DNA from 2 places in the Kitasatospora sp. NPDC056731 genome. Region 2 is predicted to be linked to the other one. Evidence: riboswitches for the same ligand, from Rfam matches in the RefSeq annotation. Region 2 holds a riboswitch; the other holds the start of a gene.

Region 1 (8,755 bases), on a different contig from region 2:
GCGCCGGACGCCCGCCGCGCACCCCGCGCGAACAGCAGCTGTGCGAACTCTTCGCCGAGGTGCTGGGCGTCGCGGCGGTCGGCGTCGACGACGACTTCTTCGCCCTCGGCGGCCACTCGCTGCTGGTCGTCCGCCTCGCCGGGCGGATCCGCGAACTGCTCGGCCTGGACGTCGGCATCGGCACCCTGTTCCAGTCGCCCACCGTCGCCGCCCTCGACACGGCCCTGGCGGCCGGCTCGCAGAGCGCCGACGCGCTGGACGTCCTGCTCCCGCTGCGCCCCGCCGCGCCCGGACGCCGTACCCCGCTGTTCGCCGTCCACCCCGCCGGCGGCCTCAGCTGGTGCTACACCGGCCTGATCCGCCACCTGCCCGCCGACCAGCCGATCTACGGCCTCCAGGCCCAGGGCGTCGGCGCCGCCACGGCGGCCCGGCCCCTGCCGCAGACCCTGGACGAACTGGCCGCGCACTACGTCGACCGGCTGCGCGAGGTCCAGCCCGAGGGCCCGTACCGGCTGCTCGGCTGGTCCACCGGCGGGATCATCGCGCACGCCGTCGCCGTCCGGCTCCAGGACCTCGGCCACGCCGTCGAACTGCTCGCGATCCTGGACGCCTACCCCGCCGAGGGCTTCCGCGACCTGCCCGTCCCCGACCAGGCCGAGGCGCTGGAGGCGCTGCTCACCATGGGCGGCTACGGCCCCGAGGACCTCGCCGGGCGGCCGCTCGAACTCGCCGCCGTCACCGAGCTGCTGCGCCGCGAGGGCAGCCCGCTCGCCGGGCTCGACGACGCCACCGTGGCCGCCCTCAACCGGATCTACCTCAACACCAACCACCTCGTCCGGGGCCACGACCACCGCCCCTTCGACGGCGACGTGCTGTTCTTCCGCGCCACCGTCGACACCATCGACGAGACCCTGGTGCCCGAACTCTGGACCCCGTACGTGTCCGGCCGCATCGACAACACCGACGTCGCCTGCTCGCACAAGGACATGACCCTGCCCGCCCCGATCGCGCACATCGCCCGCGTGATCACCGACCACCTGGAGAAGTCCTCCGATGAGTGACGCCCCCGCCAACCCCTTCGACGGTGACGGCGAGTTCCTCGCCCTCGTCAACGACCAGGGCCAGCACTCGCTCTGGCCGGCCTTCGCCGCCGTCCCGGCCGGCTGGAACGTCTCCCACGGCCCGTGCGAGCGCGCCGACGCCGTGCAGTGGATCACCGCCCACTGGACCGACCTGTGACCCCTCCGGCCGTCGAGGCCGCCCCGGCGCGCCCCCTGCTCGCGGGGCGCGCCGCGGTGGTCGTGGTCTACACCGCCGCGATGTGCATGAACGGCCTGGACTCGACCATCGTCAACCCCGCGCTGTTCACCATCGCCGAGGACTTCGGGCGGCCCGTCTCGGCCGCCAACGCCGTCGAGACGGCCTTCCTGGTCGGCCTCGCCGTCGGCCTGCCGGTGGCGGGCTGGCTCGGCGACCGGTTCGGCGTGAAACGGGTCTTCCTCGGCTCCCTGGCCGCGTTCACCCTCGCCTCCGCCCTGTGCGCCGCCGCGCCCGGCCTCGGCTCGCTCGCCGCCGCGCGGGCCGTCCAGGGCGTGGCCGGCGGGCTGCTCACCCCCGTCGGGATGACCCTGCTGTTCCGGGCCTTCGCCCCGCACGAGCGGGCCGGCCTGGGCCGGATCCTGATCGTCCCGACCGCCCTGATGCCCGCCCTCGGCCCGCCGCTCGGCGGCCTCCTGACCGAACACCTCTCCTGGCACTGGCTGTTCCTGGTCAACGTGCCGATCGGGGTCGCGGCCGTCGTGACCGGGCTCATCGGCCTGCGCGCGGCGGACGAGCCCCCGGCCGGCCGCTTCGACTCCACCGGCTTCCTGCTCGCCACCCCCGGCCTCGGACTGCTCACCTACGCGCTCGGCTTCGGCCCGGCGCACGGCTGGTCCTCGCCCGGAGTAGCGCTCGGCGGCGTGGCCGGGCTCCTCCTGCTCGGCATCGCCGTCCGCCACCAACTCCGCTCCGCCGAACCACTGGTGGACCTGCGGCAGCTCGCCGACCGCACCTTCGGCACCGCCACCTGGCTGGCCCTGCTCACCTCGGCCGGCCTGATGGGCGCCCTGTTCGTCCTCCCGCTGCTCTACCAGGCCGCCCTCGGGGCCTCGGCCCTCGACGCCGGGCTGAGCGTCTTCCCCGAGGCGATCGGCCTGATGGCCGCCTCCCAGGTGGTCGACCGCCTGCTGCCCCGGTTCGGCCCCCGCCGCCTCGCGCTGCCCGCGCTGCTGCTCGCCGCGCTCGTCCTGGCCGCCCTCGGCTTCGCCGAGAACCCCTGGGCCGTACGGGCGTTGATGTTCGCGGTCGGGCTCGTCCTGGGCACCGCCGTGCTCACCGTCCAGATCGCCGGCTTCGCCGACGTCCCCGGGCCCGCGATGGGCCGTGCCATGGGCCTGTTCACCATCGTCCGCACCCTCGGCGGCGCCCTCGGCATCGCCGCCACCGCCGCCCTCATCGGCGCCCTGGACACCGACGGCGGCTCACCCGGCCCCTACCGCCTCGCGCTCCTGCTCACCGCAGCCCTGGTCGCCGCCGGCACCCTCCTCACCACCCGCCTCCCCCGGGAGGCGCCGGCACCCTGAATCGGCTCCGGCTGCCGTACGGTGGCCGGAGCACTGGAGGAGAGTCCATGAACCCCGAGCGCTACCGTCTTCTCGAAGAGGCCCGGCGCAGTCTCCCGGACGGCTACAAGGTGGAGTTGTCCGGCGACATCATCGTCATGCAGGCGTCACCGTCGTCGGTCCACCAGCTGAACCTCGCGCTGGTCCAACGCCAGTTCGAGGCGCACTGCCCTCCCGGCTACTTCCCCACCGGGAACAGTGATCTCTCCTCACCCGAGGTCGGCTCCGTGCGCAATCCCGACCTCACGTACCTGCCCGAGGACGTCATCGACCTGGCCGGCCACGACATCCCCGCCGAGCTGGCCCTGATCGCCGTCGAGATCGTCTCCCCGTCCAATCCCGAGAACGACTGGACGGGGAAGGTCCGCGACTACCCGCGCATGGGCTTCCCGCTCTACCTGATCGTGGACCCGCGGCAGCGGACGGCCACGCTGTTCTCCGAGCCGAACCACGACCGGTACCACACGAGGACCGAGCGGGAGTTCGGCGAGACGATCAGCGTTCCCGATCCGTTCGGCTTCGAACTGGACCTCTCGCGGCTCGTCCCGTACAAGGACTGATCGCCGAGCGCCCGACCGGTGGGCTCAGGCGCTCGGCCAGAGGATCAGGTCGGGCAGGGCGTGCCGACGCGGCCGGTCGCCGAGGTCGGCGAGTGCGGTGCGGATGGCCCGGAGGTGTCCGACGGTCAGCTGCAGGGGCGGCTCGTCGGGCTGGTGGGTCGTGCGGATGGGGTAGTCGACGCCGGGGGTGCGGGTCATCTCGATGTGGCAGCCGAGCAGGTGCGTCACCGGGCGGCGTTCGGCGAAGTCGATCAGCCGGTCGACGGTGCGGGTGAAGGCCGGCCAGTCGTCGATGTAGAGGCGGCCCGGGTAGACGGTGTCGCCGGTGAGCAGCAGGCCCGTCCACGGGTCGTAGTAGGTGACGGCCGCCGGGTGGTGGCCCGGGGTGGCCAGGCACTCGAGCACCCGGCCGCCGCCGAGGTCCACCCGCGCGACGGCGTCCGGGTCCTGGTCGAAGCCGAAGTACGGCCAGGCCGTGGCCGGGTCGGCGCCGACCAGGGTCGTCGCGGGCCGGTCGGCGAACTGCCCGTCGCCCGCGACGTGGTCGCCGTGCGGGTGGGTGTGCAGGACGAGCAGCCCGTAGCCGTCGCGGGGGTTGTCGGCGAGCCACCGGTCGATGAGCCCGTCGACCACGGTGCGCAGCGGGAAGTACGCGGCGGAGGCGGTGGCCCCGGTGTCGATCAGGACGGCCCGCTCGCCCCCGAACAGCAGGAACAGGAACGGCGCCTCGTAGTTGACCGCCTTGTTCTGCCGCAGGATGACGGTGTGCTCGTCGTACGCGTGGACCTGGATGTCCGGGTCCGTGTTGTGCTTCGCGGACGGGGATCCGTGGATCCACCGCACGTCGAGCGGACGGGCGATCGGGGCACCGGCGGCCATGACGTCTCCCTGGGTGCGTCGTCTTGGCGGGCCGGGTACGGCGCACATCTCGTCCGGGGCGGTCACCGGCGCGCCGCCACCGGGACGCTAGCACGCCCCCGTCGCCGTGCGCCGGTCCGCCGGTCCGCCGGTCCGCCGGTCCGCCGATTCGCCGATTCGCCGGGAACCGTCAGGCACGCCCCAGCAGGTGCGCCAGCCCGTCCGCCAGCCCGCCGCGCCAACAGGCGTAGTCGTGACCGCCGTTGAACTCGCGGTACGCGAGGTCGTAGCCGCGGGCGGTGAGGACGTCGCGCAGGTGGCGGTTCTGCGGGAGCAGCATCCACTCCTGGAGGCCGACCTCGACGTAGAACCGGGCCTCCCGCCGCTGCTCGCGGGCGAATTGGCGGGTCAGCCACTCACTGCCCTCGTCGAACTCGGTCTCGTCCGGCCACCAGAAGGAACCGGACTGGCAGAGCGCGCCGCCGAAGCGGTCGGGGCGCCGGAACGCGGCGAAGGCGGCGGTGAGGCCGCCCGCGCTCTGGCCGGCGATGACGGTGCCGGCCGGGTCGGTGGTGGTGCCGAACTCCGCTGCCGCCCAGGGGAGGAGGCGGTCGGCGAGGAGGTCGACGAAGGCCGGGTTGCAGCTGAGGTCGTCGGGGCGGCAGGGGCCCATGGTGTGGACGAGCAGGGCGACGGTGGGCGGGATGGCGCCGTCCGCCGCCAGGTTGTCGAGGGTGTCGCCGACCGACAGCACCTCGCCCCACATCTCGCCGTCCAGCAGCACGGCCACCGCGAACGGCCCGCCACCGGCGGACGCTCCGCCACCGGCGGGGAGGTAGACGTCCACCCGCCGCCCGGCCACCTCGTGGGCCACCGTCCGCCCGCGCGGCACGCCGTCGCGCCGCCGGACGTACGGCTGGGCGGGGGCGTCGGGCAGGCTGAGCACGGACGACGGGTGGCGCCCGTCGCGGGCGGGCAGCCGGGGGGCGGCGTCGTGCGGGTCGGGGCGGGCGTGGTCGAGGACGCGCAGCCAGTCCGCCCGGGTGGTGCCGGGGGCGTCCCCGCGGAACGGGTACAGCTGGTAGGACGCCCGGTGGTCGGCGCGCAGCCGGTAGGTGATCGCCCAACGGCCGTCGTCGCGGCGGGTCATCAGGTGCGGGGCGAGGTCGCCGGCGTGCCGGTCCTTGTCGGTGACGGTGTGCAGGAGGGCGAGCACGCCGTCGCACGACGCGTCCTCGTGCACGAAGGTGACCAGGCGGTAGGCGGGGTCGGCCGGATCGGGCTCGACCAGGGGAAGGGTTTCCATCTGCGGGACTCCTCGGGGAGGTTAGGCGGGGGTGCCCTTGCGGCCGAGCAGCACCCAGAGCAGGAAGGGGCCGCCGAGGACGGTGGTGACGATGCCGACCGGGATCTCCACCCCGCCGATCAGCACCCGCCCCACGGTGTCGGCGGTCACGACGAGGACGGCGCCGGTCAGTGCCGAGCCGAGGACCGGTACGCGCGCCGGCCCGGCCAGCCGCCCGGCGATCACGGGCGCGGCCAGCGCGACGAAGCCGACCGGCCCGCACACGCCGACGGCCAGTCCGGCCAGCGCGACGGCCAGCAGCAGGCAGCCGAGCCGGACCCGGCCCGGGTCGACGCCCAGCGAGGCGGCCACGCTGTCGTCGAAGCGCAGCACGGCCAGTCGCCGGGCCGCCGCCAGCGCGAGCGGCACGAGCACGGCCAGCCCGATCAGGATCGGGGTGGCGACGGCGTAGTCCCGCCCGTTGAGGCTGCCGGAGGTCCAGACGTACAGCGAGCCGGCCGAGTTGAGCGAGCGGCGGGCGAGCGCGACCTGGATGACGGCCGAGGCGAGTGCGGACATCGCGAGGCCGACGACCAGCACCCGGTAGCCCTGCGCGCCGAGCCCGCCGGAGACCAGGGTGACGACCAGGACGGCGGCCAGCGCGCCGAGCGGGCCGGCCCACCAGGCGCCGAAGGTGCCGGAGACGGTGGCGGAGATCAGGACGGCGGCGGTGGCGCCGTCGTTGACACCGAGCAGTTCGGGGGTGGCGAGGCGGTTGCGGGCGAGGGTCTGGGTGAGGCAGCCGGCCAGGCCGAGGGCGGCGCCGGCGGCGAGCCCGGCGACGATCCGGCCGAGCCGGAACTTCTGCACCAGCAGCACGTCCAGCCGGTCGCCGTAGCCGAACACGGCCTGGAGGGTGCGGCCAAGGCCGAGTTCGCTCTGCCCGGCGTGGGCGGACACGACGACGACGGCGAGCAGCGCCGCGGCCAGGGCGAGCGAGGCGAGCAGCGCCCGGCGGGGGAGCAGCAGCGACCAGACGCCGCGCCGCAGCACCAGGTCGGGTGTGGGCGCGGGCGGCTCGGACCGCCGGACGGGGGCGGGCTCGGCCGGATCGGCCATGCCGAGCGCGGCGGTCCGGCGGGAGCGGACGATCGCGATCAGCGCGGGGGCGCCGACCAGGGAGACGATCACCGACACCGGCGCCTCGAACGGGCGGGCCACCACCCGGGCCAGCACATCGGCCCCGGTGAGCACGGCGGCGCCGAACAGCCCGGCGAGCACGGTGAGTTGCCCGACCCTGGGGCCGGCGACGGCCCGCGCCAGGAATCCGGCGAGCAGGCCGAGGAAGGAGATCGGGCCGGCCAGCGCGACGGCCGAGGCGGTCAGCAGGGTGACGGCGAAGGCGACCGCGGCCCGGGTGGCGCCGGGGCGGTGGCCGAGGCCGCGGGCGAGGTCGTCGCCGAGCGCGAGCGCGGTGAGCGGCCGGGTGGCGAGCAGGGCGAGCAGGAAGCCCACGGCGAGTACCGGGGCGAGCTGGCGCAGCGTCGTCCAGCCCTCCACCCCGGCCAGCGAACCCAGCACCCACACCCGGTACCGGTCGTACGCCTCGGGCGAGTTGACGATCAGCACGCCGGTGAGCCCGCCGAAGGTGGCGCCGACCGCCGAGCCGCCGAGCACCAGCCGCATCGGCGACCCGCCCCGGGCGCCCGCGATGAGCAGCACCAGAGTGCTGGCGAGCACGGCGCCGCCGAAGGCGAAGGCCAGGTACCCGTACGAGGTCTGGATGCCGAGCACGGCGATGCCGAGCACGACCCCCAGCGAGGCGCCGGCGTTGACGCCGAGCAGTCCGGTCTCGGCGAGCGGGTTGCGGGTGACGGACTGCAACTGCGCCCCGGCGACCCCGAGCGCGGCGCCGACCAGCAGGGCGGTGGCCGTGCGGGGCAGGCGCAGGTCGCCGACGACGAGGGCGAGCCGGCCGTCCGCGCGGGCGCCGTGGCGGTCCAGCAGGTAGTCCAGCACCCGCCCGGGGCCGACCTCCCCGGCGCCGACGGACAGCGAGAGCGCGGCGAGGGCGAGCAGGACCGCGACCGCGCCGAGGGCGATCGGCCAGGCGGCGCGGCGGCCGTCCCCGCGCGGTGGCGGCGGTGGCGGCGGGGCGTCCGGCTCGGTGCGGGACTCCCCGGGGGCGCCCACTTGCGACAATGTCATAAGGTAAGGCTAACCTAATGAGCGCATCGTCCTGTGGGCACCGCCACCGTGCCGGGTCACCCGGACGCCGCCCAACCCCCGTACCACCGCTGCCCGGAGGCACCCATGCTGTTCGCCCAGAGCCCGCTCCACCCCGTCCGCCGCCGCGCGGCCCGGGCGCTGGCCGTCACCGGGGCGGCCGCCCTCCTGCTCGCCGGGTGCGGCTCCTCCGGGTCCTCCTCCGGATCCTCGGGCTCCGCGGGCGGCTCCGCCGCCGCCGGCAGCCCGGCGGCGGACGCGGCCGGCGGCAAGCGCACCGTCAAGGACGCGACCGGCAAGGCCGTCGAGATCCCCGCCGCGCCCCAGCGGATCGTCACCCTCACCCAGGAGGACCTCGACGCGGTGCTCGCCCTCGGCGTCAAGCCCGTCGGCATCACCAACGGTCAGGGGCTCAACGAGCCGCCGGCCTACCTCAAGGACAAGGTCCAGGGCGTCCCGGTGGTCGGCAACCTGCTGCAGCCCGTGATGGACAAGGTCATCGCCGCCAAGCCCGACCTCATCCTGGCCGGCGACATGCAGGACGAGCAGATGCTCAAGCAGCTGCGCGAGATCACCCCCGCCACCCTCGTCACCATGGCACCCACCGACGACTGGAAGCTCGCCTTCCGCGGCATCGGAAACGCCGTCAACAAGCTCGACCAGAGCAACAAGGTGATCGCCGACTACGAGGCCAAGGCCGCCAAGGCCGGAGGCGACCTCGACAAGAACAAGGGCGCGGCCGTCTCCATCGTCCGCTGGAACCCCACCGGGCCGAGCTGGATGGAGAAGAAGCAGTTCGCCAGCGGCGTCGCCCTCGACATGGGCCTCACCCGCCCGGCCGCGCAGGACAAGGACGGCAACGCGCACAGCCCGGCGCTCAGCCTGGAGAAGCTCGCCGAGATCGACGGCGACTGGCTGTTCCTGTCCACCCTCACCGACGACGGCAAGACCGCGCTCAAGGACGTCCAGTCCAAGCCCGCCTACCAGGAGCTGGGCGCGGTGAAGAACAAGCACGCCGTCACCGTGGACGGGTCGGTCTGGTCCACCCGCGGCGGGCCGCTCGCGGCCGACGTGGTCATCGGCGACATCGGCAAGGCGCTCGCCGCCTCCTGACCGGTCCGCGTTCGGGCCCGTTCGGGCCCGTGTTTGGGCCCGTGCCCGCG
Region 2 (8,755 bases):
ACTTCGAGGAGTGGAACGGCGGCATCTACATGAACGCCGTCGAGGACGTGCTCCGGACGATCGCGGACAAGCCGGAGGTCCGGCTGGTCTCGTTCCGCCAACTGGTGGACTGGCTGGACGCCCAGGACCCGGCGGTGCTGCGCAAGCTCCAGGGCCTCGCCCCGGGCCAGGCGCCGACCGGCGGCTGGGAGGCCTTCCTCGGCACCCCCGGGACGCCGCCGGTGCCCGCCGCCGGCTGACCCTCAGGACCGGGTCCGGACCCGGCCGGAGAGCAGCGCCCCCAGCAGCGCCACGCCGGCCATGGCCAGCAGGATCACCGCGAACGCCACGGGCGACCCGGCGGCACCGGAGGAGCCGGTGGCCCCGGCACCCTCGTGGGCGGCGGCGAGCGAGCCGCCGCCCAGCACCGCGAACATCACTCCCGCCAGGCCCGTCAGCAGGACGTTGCCGAGCGCGTCGCTCATCTGCAGGGCCGCCGAGTTCACCCCGGCGTCCTCCGGCGCGGAGAGCTTCATCATCAGCACGCTGACGCTCGCGACCGTCAGTCCCATCCCGATGCCGCCGACGCCCCAGGCCACCGCCGCCACCCAGGCCGGCACCGCCGGGACCAGCACCAGCGCGGCGCCCGCGATCGCCACCGCGGTCAGCACGAACCCGCCCCGGATCATCGCCTCGCGGTAGCGCTCGGCCCCCGGCCGCCCCTGCAGCCAGGAGCCCAGCGCCCAGGTGAGCCCGCCGCTGGTCAGAGTGAGCCCCGACATCGTCGGCGAGAGGCCTCGCTCGGTGGTCATCATCAGCGGGACGAAGGCCTCGGCCCCGAGGAACGCCCCGGCCGCCAGTCCGCGCAGCAGGATCACCGCCGGCAGCCCCCGCCCGGCCCGCAGGGTCCGCTCGGGCAACAGCCCCAGGACGGCCGGCACCAGCAGCGCCGCCCCGACGGTCCCGGGGAGCAGCCCGATCAGGTCGTGCCGCCCGCCCGCGTACTGCAGCAGGCCGGCACCGAGCGCCGCCATCGCGGCCAGCAGGGTGCGCCGGCGGTCGAACTCCGCGCCCCTGGCCACCGGGTGCTCCCGCTCGGAGCGGGTCAGCGCGGGGCCCATCACGGCCAGCGGCAGCAGGATCAGCACCGGCACGGCCAGGAACACCCAGCGCCAGCCGAGGTGCTGGGTGATCGCGCCGGAGACCAGCGGCCCGATGATCGAGGGCAGCACCCAGGCCGAGGAGAAGGCCGCGAACACCGCCGGCCGCAGCCGCTCCGGGTAGGCCCGGCCGACCACCACGTACAGCGCGACGATCACCAGCCCGCCGCCCAGGCCCTGGATCGCCCGCCCGGCCACGAACACCCACATGCCCGGCGCCGTCCCGGCCACCACCAGGCCCACGCCGAACACCGCGATGCCGGTGAACAGCGGCTGCAACGGTCCGCGCCGGTCGCACCACTGCCCGGAGACGACCAGCGCGAACAGCGTGGTGGTGAAGTAGCCGGAGAAGGCGAAGGCGTACAGCCCGATGCCGTTCAGCTGGCGGGCCGCGGTCGGCATCGCGGTGTTGACGGCGGTCGCCTCGAAGGCGATCACCAGGACCACCGACACGATCCCCAGCGTCAGAGCGCGGTAGCGGCCGCTGAGGACCCCGCCACCGGGGTCGGGTTCGGAGGGTATCGAGGCGGAGTCGACCGAGGTGGGGGAGGCAGTGGTCATACGTAACATCGTAAGGGCCGTCTGCCTTCATGACCCCTGACCCGAGTCGGTGATCAGCTAGTCCGCAGGGCTTAGGACCAGGGTCAGGGGAAGCTCAGGCGGCGGTCAGTGGAGCACCTTCAGGCCGACCACGCCGGAGACGATGAGCAGCAGGCAGCCGATCCGGGCCGCCGTCACCGCGTCCCCCAGGACGGCCATGCCGTAGAGCGCGGTGCCGACCGCACCGATGCCGACCCAGACCGCGTAGCCGGTGCCGATCGGAATGGTGCGCATCGCGTACGCCAGCCCGCCCATGCTCAGCAGCAGGGTCACACCGAAGACGAGGCTGGGGGTGAGCCGGGAAAAGCCCTTGGACGACTCCAGGGCCACCGCCCACACGGTCTCCAGGACACCCGAGATGATCAGAACGAGCCATGCCATGACGGCCTACCTCCGCAGTCCACAGCGGCCGGATTGCCGCTGAACTGCGCCGTCTTGTCGTCACCGGGTACGACGCGCTCGTCCGGGGCGGCCGGGCAACCGACCACCTGGTTCCGACCGTAGCACAAGCCGCCATACAGAATTTACATTCCACCGTTGACGGCCCCCCGCGCATTCCGCCACTATGAATTCACTGGCCGTGTGCCCGAGTGGCTTAGGGAACCGTCTGCAAAGCGGTGTACACGGGTTCGATTCCCGTCATGGCCTCGCCGGAAATGGAATTGCCGGTCGACATTCCGTCGACCGGCAATTCCTGTTTCCGCCATTTCCGGGGCGGTCGGCCGAAACCGCCGCCCCCGCCCTTCAGACCGCGACCGCGTCCTCCGGCCGGATCGGCAGCCGGCCGACCGGCAGGCCGGTGGCCGCCCGGACGGCGGCGGCCACCGCCGCCGGGGCGACCACCGCGGGGGCGGCGCTGACCGCCTTGGCCCCGAAGGTGGCGACCACGTCCCGCTCCTCCAGCAGGGCGGCGATCCGTACCTGCGGGGTGTCCAGCGCGGTGGGCAGCCGGTAGCCGGTGAGCGAGGGGTTCAGCAGCACGCCGCCCTCGGTGCGCAGGTCCTCCAGCAGCGCCAGGCCGACGCCCTGGGCCACGCCCGCCTCGATCCGGTCCTCGATCTGCCGCGGGTTCAGCGCCCGGCCGACGTCCTGGGCGACCGTCATCTCGACCACCCGGACGGCGCCCAGCTCGATGTCCACGTCCACCACCGCGCGCATCGCGCAGAACGCGATCGACACGAAGGCGTCGCCCTGCCCGGACTCGTCCAGCGGCTCGGTGGGGTGCGGGCGGCACTGGGCCGTCGCCCAGAGCTCCTTGCCCTCCAGCGCCTCGGCGACCGGCATGCCGAGCACCCCGTCGTACGAGGTGATCTTGCCGTCGGCGATCTGCAGCAGTTCCACCGACATCCCGAAGTTGGCGGCGATCGGCTGCAGCAGCTGGTGGCGGACCATCAGCGCGGCGCGCTCGACGGCGCCGCCGGAGACCCAGGTGTGCCGGCCGCGGGCGGAGGGACCGGCGATCGACTGGTCGCTGTCGGCCGGCGCGATGTACACCTCGCTGACGCCCAGCACGGTCTGCACGATCTGCCGGGCCAGCGTGGCGAAGCCCTGTCCGGAGTCGACGGCCGCGCAGATCACCGTGGCGTGGTCGCCGCTGACCCGCACGGTGGCGGTGGAGACCTCGTCCTCGCCCTCGGCGCCGAGCATGTGCACCATGCCGACGGCGTAGCCGATCCCGCGCCGCACCGCCGCCGGGTCGCCGGCGCCACCGGGCCCGCCCGGCAGCAGCCACTCGGCGTCCGGGTCGTCCACCGGCAGGGCCGGCAGCGGCTCGGCCGCGACGGCCTCCAGCAGCGCGCCGACCGGCGCCGGGCAGGTGACGGCCTGTCCGGTGGGCATCGGGTCGCCGGTGGCCATCGCGTTGCGACGGCGGATCTCCACCGGGTCCACGCCGATCCGGGCGGCCAGCTGGTCCAGCTGCGACTCGTAGGCGAAGCAGGCCTGCAACGCGCCCTCGCCGCGCATCCGCCCGGCCGGCGGGTTGTTGGTGCGCACCGCCCAGGCGTCCACGAAGACGTTCGGGCAGACGTACGGGCCGACCGAGAACGCGGTGGCGGCGGCCAGCGCCTCGGCGGAGACGTCCGCGTACGCGCCGCCGTCCAGCAGGATCTGCGCCTCGACCTTCACCAGGGTGCCCTCGGCGTCGGCGTGGTGGCGGTAGCGCAGCAGCGCGGGGTGGCGCGAGGGATGGGTGTGGAAGGACTCCTCGCGGGTGAGGGTCATCTTCACCGGGCGGCCGGTGCGCAGCGCCAGCAGCGCCAGGGTGACCTGGAAGGAGAGGTCCTCGCGGTCGGTGGTGGCCCCCGGCACGCCGGTGACCACCAGCCGGACCCGGTCGGGCTCCAGGCCGAGGCAGGCGGCGGTGCGGTCGCGGTCGCCGTGCGGGTCGGTGGAGGACAGGTGCAGTTCGACGCCGCCGTCCGGGCGCGGTACGGCCAGCCCGGCCTCGGCGCCGAGCGGGGCCGGGTCCTGACGGCCGACCTGGTAGAGGCCCTCGATGATGATCTCGCCGGCCGCGTCCGGGTCCCCGGTGCGCAGCGGCAGGTGGCGGAACAGGTTGCCGTCCGGGTGCAGCGACGGGGCGGTGAAGGCCTGCTCGGGGTCGGTGACGGCCTCCAGCGGCTCGTAGTCGACCGCGATCAGACCGACCGCCAGCCGGGCGGTGTCCGGGTGGTCGGCGGCCACCGCGGCGATCGGCTCGCCGTGGTGACGCACCACGCCCGCGGCCAGCACCGGCCGGTCGGCGACGATCGGCCCGGCCGGGGCGCCGTCCGGGGCGCCGTCCGGGCCGGGCGGCAGGTCGGCGGCGGTGACCACGGCGTGCACGCCGGGCAGCGCGAGCGCCGCCGCGGTGTCGATGCCCCTGATCCGGGCGTGCGGGTGCGGCGAGCGCAGCACCGCACCCCAGAGCAGCCCCTCGGCCCACAGGTCGGCCGCGTACGGGTAGATGCCGAGCGCCTTGGGCAGCGCGTCGCTGCGCAGCGGTGAGCTGCCCAGGCCGAACGGCTCCGGTGCGCCGCCCTCGCCGCCGTCCTGCTGGAGTGCTGCGCCGATGTCGGTAGGCGACGTCATGATGCGTGGTCGTCCTCGGGGAGCCGGATGCCGTGGGCGGGGGTGGCGCCGTACGGGACGCCGGCCGGGGCGGTGCCACCGGCCGGAGCGCCGTGCGGGGGCGTGGCGACGTAGGGCGTGCCGTGCGGGGGCGTGCCGTCGAAGGCGGCCCCGGGCAGCGGCGTGCCGTGCGCGGGGGTGGGTTCGTAGACCGGGGCGTCGTACCCGGCGTCGTAGCCGTTCTGCTGCGGGTAGCCGCCGGGCACGTAGGTGCCGTGGGCGGGGGTGCCCTGGTACGGCTGCTCGGGGTAGCCCTGCGGCGGGTAGTACACCTGGTCGTCGGCGGTCTGGGCGGGGATGCCCTGGACCGGCGTCAGGACGGCGGTGTCGTACACGCCGGTGTCGTAGCCGCCCTGGCCGTCGCCGTACGGCTGGTCGGCGCCGGCCGGGGGCTGCTCGGCGGGCGGCTGCGGGACGTGCTCGATCCAGGCGTCGGCGTCGGCGTAGACCGGCGGTTCGGCGGCCTGCTGCGGTCCGGCGGCCGCTTCCCCGGCGGGCTGGTCGGCGGCCTGGTCGGTGGCCGGTGAGGCGGCCTGGGCGGCGGTCGCGGCGGCCGTCTCCTCCGCCTCCTCGACGTCCTCGGCGCGCGCGTCGGCGATGCTCTGGACGGCGGCCAGCACGCCGCGGTAGCCGGTGCAGCGGCAGAGGTTGCCGCAGAGCGCTTGGCGGGCCTCGACCTCGGTCGGGCGGTGGTTGCGCTGGAGCAGGTCGTGCACCGCCATCGCCATGCCGGGGGTGCAGTAGCCGCACTGCACCGCGCCGGACTCGGCCAGCGCCTGCTGGACGTCGCTCGCGCCGCCGGCGGCCGACAGGCCCTCGACGGTGTTGATCTCGCTGTCGGCGGCCAGCGCGGCGGGCACCAGGCAGCCGGCCACCAGCTGGCCGTCCACCTGCACCGAGCAGGCTCCGCACTCGCCCTGCTCGCAGCCGTCCTTGGCGCCGGCCAGGCCGAGCCGCTCGCGCAGCACGTAGAGCAGGCTCTCGCCGATCCAGGCGTCGGTGACGGGCCGTTCGAAACCGTTGACCCGCAAGGTGTACGAGGCGCACGGGCGCAGCTCGCGGCTGACCTGCGGGGTGAGGCCGAGCGGGTCGGCGTCGAGGGTCTCGATGGGGTCTGTGGTCACTTCAGCGCCCTTCCCAGTGCCCGTCGGGCCAGCACCGATACGGTACGCCGCAGCCGAACGGCGGCCGCGCTCGGCCCCTCGGTCGCGGCCTCCCAGGCGCCTTCGGCGCCGTAGCTGTCGGGGACGCAGGCGGCGGCCACGTACTCGCCGAAGGCGGCGGTCGCGGCCGGGTCGATCTCCCGGCTGCCGTCCCAGTCGATGCAGCCGGCGACCCAGGCCTCGGCCTCCAGCGGGCGCAGCGGCACCGGTGCGACGGCGCCGACCGCGCAGCGCACGGCGCGCCGGGCGGGGTCGAGGACCAGCGCGACGGAGGCGGTGGCGCGGGCCGGGCCGCTGCGGCCGGTGGCCTTGAGGAAGACCTGCGGGGCGTGCAGCAGCGGGACGCGCACCCAGGTGAGGAGTTCGCCGGGGCGCACCGGGTCGAGGCCGGTGAGCAGGTGACTGACCGGCACCTCGCGGCTGGCGCCGGCCCGGGCGAGGGTGACGCTGGCCTCCAGGGCGGTGAGCACCGGGAGGGTGTCGCCGGCCGGGGCGGCGGTGACGATGTTGCCGCCGAGGGTGCCGACGTTGCGGACCTGCGGCGGGCCGGCGGTGCGAGCGGCGTCCGCGAGCGCGGGGATGAGCGCGGCGAAGTCGGGGCGGTCCATCCGGGCGTGGGTGAGTCCGGCGCCGAGGACGGCGGTGCCGCCGTCCTCGTAGCGCCAGCCGCGCAGTTCGGTGATCCGGCCGAGGCCGACCAGGGCGGCGGGGCGTAGCCGTCCGGCGTTGACGGCTTCCATCAGGTCGGTGGCGCCGGCCACCGGTACCGCGGCCGGGGTGGCGGCCAGCGCGTCGACGGCCTCGTCGAGGGAGGCCGGCAGCATGATCGTCCGGTTCACCTGGGTCCCACCGTGCTCCACTTGCTCATCGATCGGCTGCCGCCCGCGGCCTTCGGCCGTGGTGTCCGCGTCAGCAGCCCGGCCTGGCCCGTAGGGTACGGGCGATCGGGCCGGGTTGGGCAACTCTGGCACACAATGCTCGATGATCATTTCGGGGCAGGTGAACGGGACTGCCCGATTGGGACGGATACCGGGCGGTATCTGCCCAGGCCCGAACCGGACCTGGGCAGATGTTCATCTGTTCTTGACGTCAGATGACCACTCAGAAGTTCCCGCAAGAGCAAGTCCGTCGCGCTCAGCGCACCGGCGGCGGGCCCTCGATCGGCCGGCCGGCCACCCCGGGCCAGCGCTGCCACGGGCGCGGGCCGTCCGCCGGGCGGTACTCCACGCCGAGCGCGTCCAGCACCTTCAGGTGCGCCTCCAGCCGGTGCTCGAAGCCGGCGTAGTCGCGCTCGGCCGGATCGGTGGGCAGGTCGGACCAGGCGACCTCGGCGAAGGCCACCAACCGGGGGAAGGCCCGGTAGTCGATGTCCCGGGCGCTGTCCATGAACTCGCTCCACAGGTTTGCCTGGGTGCCGATCACGTGCCGGGCGGCCGTCTCGTCCAGCTGCCCGGGCACCGGCTCGAAGCGGTACACGTCCTCCAGCGTGCGCACGAAGCCGACCGGGATCGGCTCGTCCGGGCCGTCGGCCTGCCGGTGGTCGAAGTAGACGTGCTGCTCGGGGCACATCACCACGTCGTGCCCGGCCTTGGCCGCGGCGACCCCGCCGCCGAACCCGCGCCAGGAGGAGACGGCGGCGCCCGGGGCGAGCCCGCCCTCCAGGATCTCGTCCCAGCCGATCAGCCGGCGGCCGCGCTCGGCCAGCCAGCGGTCGAAGTGCCGGATCACGAAGCTCTGCAGCTCGTCCTCGTTGGCCAGGCCGAGCTCGCGGATCCGCGCCTGGGCGGCCGCGCTGTCCTTCCACTGCTCCTTGGGGCACTCGTCGCCGCCGAGGTGGATGAACTCGGACGGGAAGAGCTCCAGGACCTCCTCCAGCACGCCCTCGAAGAAGCGCAGGGTGTCCTCGGAGGCGTTGAGCACGTTGTGGCTGACGCCCCAGTCCGTCCAGACGCCGAGCGCCGCGGTGTCCACCACGTCGGTGTTGCCCAGCTCGGGGTAGGCCGCGACGGCGGCCTGGGTGTGCCCGGGCAGGTCGACCTCCGGGACGACGGTGACCCCGCGCGCGGCCGCGTAGGCGACGATCTCGCGCAGGTCGTCCTGGGTGTAGTAGCCGCCGTGCGGGCGGTCGTCGCGGCGCTGGCCGGCCCGGTAGCCGACCATCGAGCGGTCCCGCCAGGCGCCGCGCTCGGTCAGGCCGGGGTAGCGCTTGATCTCCACCCGCCAGCCCTGGTCGTCGGTCAGGTGCAGGTGCAGCACGTTGAGCTTGTGCGCGGCCAGCAGGTCGACGAAGCGCAGCACGTCCGACTTGGGCAGGAAGTGCCGGGCGACGTCGAGCAGCGCGCCGCGCCAGCCGAACCGGGGGGCGTCCTCGATGTCCGCGCCGGGCAGCACCCAGCCGGTGCCGCGCAGCGGGGACCGGCGGAAGGCGTCCGGGCCGAGCAGCTGCCGCAGGGTCTGCGCGCCCCACAGCGCACCGGCCGGCCCGCCCGCGGCCATCAGGGCGTGGCCGGGGCGCACCGTGATCCGGTACGCCTCGGCGGCCAGCGCGTCGTCCTGGACCAGTTCGATGCCCGTGCCCGGCCGACCCGGGCCGAGCGGCAGCCCGGTGGCCGCGGTCAGCGTGGTGCGCAGCCACCGCTCGGCGTCGGCCAGCCCGGGCGGAGCGGTCAGCGTGGTGGCGTCGTCGAGGGGGAAGTCCTCGTCCGGGCGGCGGACGGCACTCGAAGGCACGGGAATGAGGTC

Evidence for each region. Region 2 has a riboswitch for guanidine ahead of AB0R04_RS12145 (SMR family transporter). Riboswitches for the same ligand answer to the same signal wherever they lie in the genome.
Region 1: linked by a shared signal. The riboswitch ahead of AB0R04_RS00680 (MBL fold metallo-hydrolase) and the one ahead of AB0R04_RS12145 (SMR family transporter) in region 2 are both predicted to bind guanidine.

The regions. Positions count from the first base shown of each region.
Region 1 is NZ_JBFBNR010000001.1:154,456-163,210, forward strand. It holds gene AB0R04_RS00660 (amino acid adenylation domain-containing protein) at 1-1,061, shown strand, start outside; gene AB0R04_RS00665 (MbtH family protein) at 1,054-1,239, shown strand; gene AB0R04_RS00670 (DHA2 family efflux MFS transporter permease subunit) at 1,236-2,624, shown strand; gene AB0R04_RS00675 (Uma2 family endonuclease) at 2,672-3,223, shown strand; gene AB0R04_RS00680 (MBL fold metallo-hydrolase) at 3,248-4,102, opposite strand; guanidine-III (ykkC-III) riboswitch at 4,115-4,175, opposite strand; gene fes (enterochelin esterase) at 4,272-5,387, opposite strand; gene fhuB (Fe(3+)-hydroxamate ABC transporter permease FhuB) at 5,409-7,574, opposite strand; gene AB0R04_RS00695 (iron-siderophore ABC transporter substrate-binding protein) at 7,680-8,705, shown strand.
Region 2 is NZ_JBFBNR010000009.1:188,786-197,540, forward strand. It holds gene AB0R04_RS12135 (hypothetical protein) at 1-239, shown strand, start outside; gene AB0R04_RS12140 (MFS transporter) at 243-1,700, opposite strand; gene AB0R04_RS12145 (SMR family transporter) at 1,806-2,120, opposite strand; guanidine-III (ykkC-III) riboswitch at 2,164-2,230, opposite strand; tRNA gene AB0R04_RS12150 (tRNA-Cys) at 2,316-2,387, shown strand; gene AB0R04_RS12155 (xanthine dehydrogenase family protein molybdopterin-binding subunit) at 2,484-4,811, opposite strand; partial or broken gene AB0R04_RS12160 ((2Fe-2S)-binding protein) at 5,447-5,893, opposite strand; gene AB0R04_RS12165 (FAD binding domain-containing protein) at 5,971-6,837, opposite strand; gene AB0R04_RS12170 (beta-N-acetylhexosaminidase) at 7,148-8,755, opposite strand, start outside.